2 linked regions of the Chondromyces crocatus genome follow. The protein of the gene in region 1 binds, or shares a complex with, the protein of each later gene. Links are inferred from orthologs where the notes say so. Each region holds a gene or a part of one and is shown on either strand. Other genes may lie near its edges.

What was found. Proteins that work in one complex are often made in the same cells at the same time.
Region 2: the proteins of uvrB (region 1) and CMC5_RS09680 are in contact, whole or in part, in a crystal structure (PDB 7EGT), measured with the Thermus thermophilus proteins. The link is inferred for Chondromyces crocatus from one-to-one orthologs. Residues at the interface, in WP_096411307.1 of Thermus thermophilus: Glu23, Leu25, Arg26, Asp27, Gly28, Glu29, Arg30, Phe31, Arg55, Glu326, Asp327, Phe328, Glu379, Ser382, Gln383, His398, Gly400, Arg401; in WP_096412145.1 of Thermus thermophilus: His654, Arg656, Phe657, Gln666, Asp668, Glu669, Lys680, Arg681, Leu682, Ser683, Lys685, Tyr686, Ala687.

The regions. Positions count from the first base shown.
Region 1 is NZ_CP012159.1:10,579,353-10,584,908, reverse strand. The notes cover bases 1-2,940. They hold uvrB (excinuclease ABC subunit UvrB), read left to right. Parts: upstream 1-371; coding sequence 372-2,510; downstream 2,511-2,940. Other genes in these bases: CMC5_RS38385 (hypothetical protein), read right to left, coding at 2,712-2,940; CMC5_RS38395 (TIGR03960 family B12-binding radical SAM protein), read right to left, coding at 1-179. In the rest of the region: more of CMC5_RS38385, read right to left, coding at 2,941-3,770; CMC5_RS38380 (endo alpha-1,4 polygalactosaminidase), read left to right, coding at 4,003-4,935; prs (ribose-phosphate diphosphokinase), read right to left, coding at 4,952-5,556. UniProt on the Escherichia coli protein: The UvrABC repair system catalyzes the recognition and processing of DNA lesions. A damage recognition complex composed of 2 UvrA and 2 UvrB subunits scans DNA for abnormalities.
Region 2 is NZ_CP012159.1:2,605,671-2,610,021, reverse strand. What follows is about bases 1,309-4,351. They hold CMC5_RS09680 (ATP-dependent helicase), read left to right. Parts: upstream 1,309-1,614; coding sequence 1,615-4,089; downstream 4,090-4,351. Other genes in these bases: CMC5_RS09675 (ROK family protein), read left to right, coding at 4,092-4,351; CMC5_RS09685 (D-alanine--D-alanine ligase family protein), read right to left, coding at 1,309-1,533. Also shown: more of CMC5_RS09685, read right to left, coding at 1-1,308. UniProt on the Escherichia coli protein: A helicase with DNA-dependent ATPase activity. Unwinds DNA duplexes with 3'-5' polarity. Translocates on single-stranded DNA with 3'-5' polarity. Initiates unwinding more efficiently from a nicked substrate than double-stranded DNA.

The DNA.
Region 1 (5,556 bases):
CCGAGATGGCTCATCCCGATGTCGTAGACATCCGGGAAGGCCAGGCACACACGCGCCTCGACGCTCGACCAGTCCTTGACGATCGAGCCGACCTCGCCACCCGTGTAGCGCGCGGGTTTGTCGACCTGATCGAGGAACGCGGCGTACGGATGGTCGGGCAGGAGAGGGAGGTTGTCCATGTTGGGCTCCCGGCACCTAGCACGGTGAGCTGCTGCGCGGCACATCCACCGCAGTCGTGAGGCCGCGCGAGCGGGTCCAGAGAGCGCAGGCTGGAACACGGAGACCCGCACAGCAATGCAATGAATCTGCCTTTAGGACGGAATTCTGCGGGGTTGCAGGGCGGTCAGGCGCCCGATATGGTCCCGCCCTTCATGCCCACTTCCTTCGAGCTGGTCTCGGAATTCAAGCCCTGCGGTGATCAGCCGCGCGCCCTTCAAGAGATCAGTTCAGCGTTCGATCGAGGCGAACAGTCCCAGGTGCTGCTCGGCGTCACCGGCAGCGGAAAGACGTTCACGGCTGCCAAGGTCATCGAGCACCTCCAGAAGCCGACCCTCATCCTGGCGCCGAACAAGACGCTGGCGGCGCAGCTCTACGGGGAGATGCGTGAGCTCTTCCCGAACAACGCGGTTCAGTATTTCGTCAGCTACTACGACTACTACCAGCCCGAGGCCTACGTCCCGGCCAGCGACACGTACATCGAGAAGGACGCGATCATCAACGACGCGATCGACCGGATGCGCCACGCGGCCACGCACGCGCTCCTCTCGCGGCCGGACGTGATCATCGTCGCTTCGGTGAGCTGCATCTACGGCATCGGCTCGGCGGAGAGCTACCACGGGCTCCTCATCAAGCTGGAGAAGGGCGAGGAGTTCCGGCGAGACGAGCTCCTGCGGCGGCTGGTCGACATCCAGTACTTGCGCAATGACGTCGACTTTCACCGCGGCACGTTCCGGGTGCGCGGTGACGTGGTGGAGATCTTCCCGGCCTACGAGGAGTCGCTCGCCATCCGCGTCGAGTTCTTCGGTGACGAGATCGAGGCCATCAAGGAGGTCGACCCGGTCCGCGGGAAGGTCGTCGGTCAGCTCGACCGCTACGCGGTCTATCCAGGGTCCCACTACGTCACCGAGCAGCAGCAGCTCCGCCGCTCCATCGCCTCCATCCGCGAAGAGCTCCAGACCCGGATCGAGTTTTATGACAAAGCGGGCCGGTTCCTGGAGAAGCAGCGCATCGAGCAGAGGACGATGTACGACCTGGAGATGCTCGAGCAGATGGGCTTCTGCAACGGCATCGAGAACTACTCCCGGCACCTTTCGGGCCGGAACCCCGGCGAGCCTCCGCCGACCCTGATCGACTACTTCCCCAAGGACTTCCTGCTCATCGTCGACGAGTCCCACCAGACCATCCCCCAGGTGGCGGCGATGTACCGTGGTGATCGGGCGCGCAAGGAGACGCTCGTCGAGCATGGCTTCCGCATGCCGAGCGCGCTGGACAATCGCCCCCTCAAGTTCGAGGAGTTCGAGGAGCACTACAACCAGGTGCTCTTCGTCAGCGCCACGCCGGGCGAGTACGAGCTGACGCGCGTCGGGGGAACCGTCGTCGAGCAGATCATCCGGCCCACGGGGCTCACCGATCCGCAGATCACGGTGCGCCCGGTGGCGGGTCAGGTGGACGAGCTGCTCGCGCGCGTCCGCGAGACGGTGAGCGCTGGCGAACGTGTGCTGGTCACCACCTTGACCAAGCGCATGGCCGAGGATCTGACCGAGTACTACACCGAGCTGGGCGTGCGGGTGCGGTACCTCCATTCCGACATCGACACCCTGGAGCGGGTGGAGATCCTGCGCGATCTACGCCGGGGTGAGTTCGACGTGCTGGTGGGCATCAACCTCTTGCGTGAAGGTCTCGATCTCCCCGAGGTCTCGCTGGTGGCCATCCTCGACGCGGACAAGGAGGGGTTCCTGCGCAGCCCGCGTTCGCTGATCCAGACCATCGGCCGCGCTGCCCGTAACGTGCGCGGCCATGTGTTGATGTATGCCGACCGCATCACGGACGCGATGAAGCACGCGATCGGGGAGACCGACCGCCGCCGAGCCATCCAGGAGGCGTACAACATCGAGCACAACATCACCCCGGCCACGGTGAAGAAGGCCATCCTGGACCTGTCACCCACCTCCGGCGGGCGCGACTACTACGCCGTGTCCAAGGGGCCGGCCCGCACCGCTTCGCCGCAGGCTGCGCGCGACAAGCTCGACATTGCGGACCAGATCGAGGCGCTGCGGCAGGAGATGTTCACGGCCGCCGAGAACCTGGAGTTCGAGAAGGCCGCGCGCTTGCGCGATCAGCTCCGGAACCTCAAGGCACAGCAAGGCGTCGAGGACGTCGTCGAGGCGAGCGTCGCGAAGCCCACCAAGGAGCGACGGCCAGCATCGAGCGGGTCGGGTCGTCGTCGCAGCACGGCGGGCCCGGCAGGTACGGCGCCCAGCCGGGGGCGGGCCAAGAGCAAGAGCCGCTAGAGCGTGCGCTGGAGGCTGAGCTGCTAGCGCGCTGGCCGAGCGCTGCAGCTACAGCCGGAGGGGCGTTGCGCTGGCGCGGCCTGGCGTACGCAGGCCGAGAGACCTGTGAGGGCGAGCAGGGCCAGGACGAGCAGGGAGCCAGAGAGCCTCATGGGGCCCAGGGTCGCCGTGCTCGCGCCTCGCGTCAAACGCGCAGCGCCCTCAACGGCGCGCGGACCGCCACCTTCCACCATCGAGGCCCAGCGCGTGCTCCAGATAGGCTCGCTTGGGTGCGACCGAGGCCGCGTGGTAGGGGGACGGGAGCCGTCGGCGCCCGCAGCCGGGCAGATCCACGAGGATGCGATCTTCGGGCAGGAGCTTGCCCTCGTCGGCGAGGATCGCGTGCGCGAACATCTCGGCGAAGTCCTCCGTGGGATAGCGCGCCGCGGTGGGGGTCACGAAGCCTGCTCCGACCAGCGCGAGCCCACCTGCACAGACGTCGCGTGCCAGCGTCGCCGGCGTGCGTCTGGGCCGTGTCAGCGCATACCCCGGTACCAGCGGGTCGGGGTCGGCGCCGATCGTGTCCAGCAAGGTCCCCCAGGTCATGGGATCCAGCCCGTAGCGAGGCACGACGGCCCGCACCGTCGCGCCATCACGCGTGCCAGGCAGCGTGGTCGCGTCGGTGGTCATCAGCCGCCACGAGAACCCTGTGAACCCGGTCTCGCCCCGGATCTGCATGCGCCGCTCCCCATCGAGGATGAACTCGCCAGCCAGCAGAGACAGCGCGTGGCCCAGCTCGTGGAGGAGCAGGTAGCGGGCCGCGTGATGCAGCGCGCTGATGCGATCCGAGCCGCGTGGGCGGCGGAGAGGATCGTCGTCACCAACGATGGCCCCAGGATCCAGCGCGAGGGCGCGCCAGTAGAGCGCGGGGACCTCGACGTCTTTCAAGGGTCTATCGAAGGGAAACTGCGCAGCGTCGAGGAGGATGAAGCCTCCCGTGGCAGTCTCTTCGTCGACCGAACACGTCAGAAACACGGCGGCGGCGTCGCTCAGGTTCTCCGCGTACCAGACGCCATGGACCCGATCGAGCACACGCCGCGCGACGGGGTGGAGACCCCGCAGCACCGCCGCCGTCTCGTCGCGTAGCGACGGCGAGAGCTCCGGAAGCAGCTCACCGCGATTGGCGAGGTATTCCCACGCCCGGCTGCGGCAGGCGCCCACCGGCGGCACCAGCTTGTCCTCGACGTTCCCTGGTGGCTCAACCGGTGATCTGGAGAGCACCTCGGCGTAACGTGGGGGAACCGTCCTCGCACAACCGACTGTGACCAGAAGGAGCACTGCGTACAGTGCGCACCTTACGGTCTGGACAGCGTATCCCTCGACATCCGGCGCCAAGGCACGAAATGGCACCCATTGTCAATAGCATTATCTGCGCTGTCGGCCACCGAGGGCGCGCCCCTTTCGTGAGGTGGCGCTTCTTCTGCGGTGGGTTGGCGTGCATAAGATGAGCCTCATGCAATCCACGCTCCGGAGCCGTTTTCCGCTCGTCGTCGCTGCTCTGATGGCTGCAAGCGCCCCCATTGCGTGCGGGGATGACGATGGCGGTCGGAGCACGGACGGTGCGGGTGGGGGAGGTGCCGGGGCCGCTGGTGGTGGTGGCGATGGCGCAGGGGGCAACGACGCGACGGGCGGGGGCGGCGCTGGTGGCGGCGGTGGCGCTGGCGGCGATGGCGTGCTTCAGCTCGCCACGGGGATCGCGTGGCAGTGGCAACTCTCGGGCCTACCCCTCGATACGTCGATCGACGTCCCTGTCTATGACGTCGACCTGGTCACCACCACGGACGCGGAGTTCGCGACCCTCCGCGCCGCGGGTCGCAGCATCCTCTGTTACTTCAGCGCGGGCAGCTACGAGAGCTACCGTCCGGACTCCAGCGACTTTCCCGATTCCGTGAAGGGGAGCCCACTCGATCCCCCATTCCAGGACGAACTCTGGGTGGATGTCCGGAGCGCGGAGGTCCGCCAGATCATGCGCGCTCGGCTCGATCTCGCTGTCCAGCGCGGATGTGATGCCGTCGAGCCCGACAACGTCGACGGCTATACGAACGACAATGGTCTTGGACTCACGGCGACGGACCAGCTCGACTACAACCGCTTCATTGCCGAGGAGGCCCACGCCCGTGGCCTCTCGGTGGGGCTCAAGAATGACGTGGACCAGCTCGACGCGCTCGAGCCGTATTTCGACTGGGCCCTCAATGAGGAGTGCTTTGCGTACAGTGAATGCGATGCTTACGAGGGAAACTTCATTGCAGCGGGCAAAGCGGTGCTCCACGCCGAATATGTCGACGAGAGCGAGACCGCGACCGTGTGCGCGGTGACGCAGCCGCTCGGGTTGAGCACGATCATCAAGCGTATCGATCTCGATGCCTGGCGGGTCGCCTGCCCGTAGACGCGCTCGGTATTTCTCAGGCAGGCTCCAGGGCACGGGCCAGCAAGGGCGCGACGGAGCACAGGGCACCCGGTGTGGACGCGAGCTTCTGGCTGCCAGGGTGGGAGTCGGTGCCGATCAATGTCGTGATCTCTCCGCTTGCCCTGATCTTCTCCAGGGACTCCCCCGGCAGCACCAGGTGGCTCGTCACGGCGTGCACCTTCGTCGCGCCAGCAGCGCGATAGGCCCGCGCGGCCTGCACCAGTGAACCCCCGGTGCGGATCATGTCGTCGTAGATGACCACCTCGCGTCCCGCCACGTCGGCGTTCACGCCCGTGACCCCCAGGCCGCCCTCCCGGCGTTCCTTGTAGACGAACGCAGGCTCGACCCCCAGGTCCCGCGCGAGGCTCTGCACCCACTTGGCGCGTCCTGCATCGGTGGCAGCGAGCACGTACGGGCGGTCGCCCATCAGCGCCTTCACGGCCTCGCAGATGAGCGGCGCACCATAAACGTGCCGTGTCACGTGGCTATCGTCGAAATAATACGCGATGCCGTCCGTGTGCAGGTCGAACAGGAAGACGCGGTTGCCGCCCTCGCAGGATGGAATGGCGGACACGAGGTGGGCTCGCGTCTTCGCCGTGA
Region 2 (4,351 bases), 8.0 Mb from region 1 along the record:
CGAGGCCTCGTCGTGCACCACCGACGACGAGGTGATGCCCTTCGACGTCCCCTCGGCATTCGGCTTCACGATGACGGGGTAACGGAACGCCTTCATCTTCTCGCGGCCGGTCGAGAGCACCTGCCACTCCGCCGTGTCGATACCGGCGGACCGCAAGATCTGCTTGGTGAGGCCCTTGTCCAGGCAGAGCGAGAGCGTCGTCGCGTCCGAGCCGCTGTAGGGAACGCCGAGCAGCTCGCAGAGCGCCGGCACCTGGGCCTCACGGCCGCGCCCCCGGATGCCCTCGGCGATGTTGAAGACCACGTCGGGCGAGGCGTCTGCGATGCGTCGGGGCAGGTCTGGCGTCGCCTCCAGAGGGACCACCGTGTGGCCGTAGCTCTCGATGGCCTCGGCGATCGCCTGGATGGTCTTCGGCGAGTCGAACTCGGCCTCCGCGTCCGTCTCCGCGGCCTCGGCCCGGCGCATGTTGTAGGCGAAGCCCACCCGCAGCGCCCCGCGAGGGGACTTGCGCGGCGCCCCGTCCAGCAGGTGCATGAGCCCACGGCGCCGGCAAGCGCTGCGCACCACGGCCAGAATCACCCCGTCGAAGTCGACCCCCTTCTGCGACGAGGAGACGAACACCGGCTGCCCCGGCTCCAGCGAGGGCAGCCCGTCCACCTCCAAGAAATGCACCTCGTGATCCCGGTCTCCCAGGGACGAGGGCGTGATCCGGAATTCGCAGCGGACGTGGTCCTTCAGGTCCAGGGCGCGCACGATGCGGCCGGTGAGCGCACGAATTCTCTGCGCGACCGTGGAAGGAAGCTGCGCCATCCGGAAGGCGACATGCTCGGTGCGCGCGTTCTTGAGGTAGTAGTCGTAGACGTTGTAAGGACCGGCCACCGCAGGGTCGATGCAGTACTCGACCGGATCGAGAATGCCGTCCTCTCCCAGTCCATCCACGAAGGAGCAGCCCACGTCGAACCCGCGCAGGTAGCGCTCGATGAGCAACCCCGCCTCGAAGCGGGGCAGCAGCCGATCGATGACCTCGGCCAGCTCGTGCGCGTCCTCGCACACGCTCCAGGCGCTGGAGATCCCCTTCGACGACCCCTCGAAGTTCGGCTTCACGATCACCGGGAACACGACATCGTCGAGCGCGCCGCTCTCCAGGCTCGCGCGCCGGATCAGCCGGGCGCGCGGCGTGGGCACCGCGTACGACGCCAGCACCCGCTTCGTCAGCGCTTTGTCCAGCGCGATCGCGTGCGCGTAGGCGTCGGAGCCGGTGTACGGGATGCCCATCTCGTCGAACAGCGACGGATAGAACGCCTCGCGCGTCTTGCCCTTGTGCCCCTCGGCGGTGTTGAAGATCAGGTCCGGCTGGAGCGCCTCGAGCCGCGCGATGACACGCGACGCCGGCCCGCTCACCTCGATGCGCTCCACCTCGTGCCCGGCCCGCTCGAGCGCCGCGGAGATCGCGTTGATCGTCTCCGGACTATCGAACTCTGCCTCCTCGGGAGAGCCAGTGATCTTCAGGTTGTGGGTCAGAGCAATGCGCATTGTCTCCCTCGGATGTGTGCGGGTGACGACGGCGCGTCAAGCCCGCTCCCCTCGCAGCGCAGGCCGTGCTAGCGACAGCCCGTGGCGGAGCAGTACGAGCACGGAGACACCACGCAGGATCCTCGCGTGGTGATGAACGAAGAGCTGAACGGCCCCCAGGCGGACGCGGTCACACACGTCGACGGGCCGCTCCTCATCTTCGCGGGCGCGGGCAGCGGCAAGACACGGGTCATCGTCTACCGCATCGCCAACCTGCTCGCCGGCCATCACGTACCGCCGTACCGTATCCTTGCGGTGACCTTCACCAACAAGGCCGCCGGCGAGATGAAGCTCCGCCTCGAACGCCTGGTGGGCCCCGAGATCGTCCGGGACCTCTGGGTGGGCACGTTCCATTCCGTCTGCGTCCGCTTGCTCCGGAAGCACCACGAGGCCGCGGGGCTGGATCGTGGCTTCGTCATCTACGATGACGCGGACCAGCGCGCCGTCGTGGCCCGCGTCCTCAAGGAGCTCGATCTCGACGACCGCCGCTACCCGCCGCGCCAGGTCCTCTCGCGCATCCACGCCTACAAGCAAGAGGGGCGCAGCCCCGACGACATCGACTCCGACAGCTACTTCGACGATGCGGTGACGCGCTGCTACCGCGCCTACGAGCGTCACCTCAAGACGGCCAGCGCCGTCGACTTCGACGACCTCCTCCTCGCCGTGCTCCGCCTCGTCGAGGACCCGGAGAGCCTCGCCGGCGAGGACCTCCGGAGCCGCTTCCGTTACGTGCTGGTCGACGAGTTCCAGGACGTGAACCACGTCCAGTACCGCCTCGTCCGCGCCCTCTGCCAGAAGCACGACAACCTGTGCGTGGTCGGCGACGACGACCAGAGCATCTACCGCTGGCGCGGGGCCGACGTCCGCGTCATCCGCGGCTTCCGCCGTGACTTCCCCACGGCGAACGTCATCAAGCTGGAGCAGAACTACCGCTCGGTCGGCAACGTCGTCCAGGCCGCCCTCGGTGTCATCCGCCACGCCAAGGACCGCGAGCCCAAGGAGCTGTGGACCTCGAACCGCCCTGGCGATCCAGTCCAGGTGGTCGCCGCCGACAGCGAGCACGACGAGGCGGCGTGGGTCGCCGCGCGCATCCGCGAGCTCACCGAGCAGGGCGTCTCTCCGCGCGAGATCGCCGTCTTCTACCGTGTCCACGCCCAGTCGCGCGTCCTCGAAGAGGTGCTCCGCTCCGAGCGCATCCCCTACCAGATCATCGGCGGCACCCGCTTCTTCGAACGCGCCGAGATCAAGAACCTGCTCTCGTACCTGCGCGTCGTGGTCAACCCGAGGACGGACGTCGACCTCCACCGCATCATCAACGTCCCGCCCCGCAAGATCGGCGCGACCACCATCGACCGGCTGATCCAGGTCGCCGACAACCTCCAGGTCTCCCTCTACGACGCCATCCAGCCCCTCGCCGAAGGCGCCATCCAGGACGCCCACACCGGGAACAAGCCCAGCGTCACCCCGCAGATCCGGAAGAACCTCCTCGCCTTCCGCGACATGATGGAAAAGCTGCGCGAGATGGCCCGCGAGGCCTCCCCGAGCCAGCTCGCCGAAGAGATCCTCGAGCGCACCGGCTACGCCCGGCTCCTCAAGGAAGAGGACAACGCCGAAGCCGACGCGCGCCTCCAGAACCTCCACGAGCTGCTCCAGTCCATCCTCGACTACGAGGAAGAGATGAAGGCCGCCGGCGAGCCCGCCCTCCTCACCGGCTACCTGGAGCGCGTCAGCCTGACCTCCGACGCCGACACCCTGGAAGACGTCCCCAAGGTCGCGATGATGACCATCCACGCCGCCAAGGGCCTGGAGTTCCATGCCGTCTTCCTCACCGGCATGGAAGAAGATCTCTTCCCCTTCCGCAGCATGGAGCCCTCACGCAACGACGACGTCGAAGAAGAGCGCCGCCTCGCCTACGTGGCCGTCACCCGCGCCCGCGAGAAGCTCTGGATCACCCACGCCTCCCGCCGCGCCATCTTCGGCCAGACCCGCTACAACGCCCCGAGCCGCTTCCTCAAGGACATGCCCGCTTCCGCGGTCCGCGGCGTGCTCACCCCCGCGAGCCAGCTCATGGCCCGCCGTCCCGAAGGCTCGGGCGGCTTCGGCATGTCGCAAGGTGCAGGCCGCTTCGGCGGTGGCCGTGGCGATCGCGACCGCTCCGCAGGCGCACGCTTCGACGACGGACCCCGCCTCGCCTGGCGTCACCCCCAGCAAGGCGCCATGGGCTCCGCCGGCAGCGCCAGCCCCCCGGCCGCCCTCCGTAACCTCCCCGTGCGCCCACCGACCCCGTCAGCCACCGCCGCCCCTGGCGAACGCTTCGTGGAACGCGAGCCCGATGTCGAGAGCGACGGCGAGGCCATCTCCTTGCGCCGCGGCTCCCGCGTCCAGCACGACCGCTTCGGCCTGGGTACCGTGAACAGCATCGACCCCGGCCCCGACCCCATCGCGAGCGTCACCTTCTCCGGCTGGGGGACCAAGCGCATCATGGTCCGGTTCCTGAAACCGCTCGAAGGGAGATGAGCATGACGGGGGGGATCACCATCGGCGTCGACCTCGGCGGCACCAAGATCGAGATCGCAGCGCTGAAGCTCGATGCGCGGCTGCACGCCTCCGGACCCCACCCCGCCGGCCCGAGTGCCTCCGCGAGCAGCACCTCCAGCGCGAGCACCGCCGTACCCGACGTCGTCGCCCGCCGCCGCATCCCCACCCACCGCGAGCGCGGCTACGACGCCGTCCTCGAAGAGACCGCCACCCTCATCGAGTCGTTCGCTGCCGAGCTGGG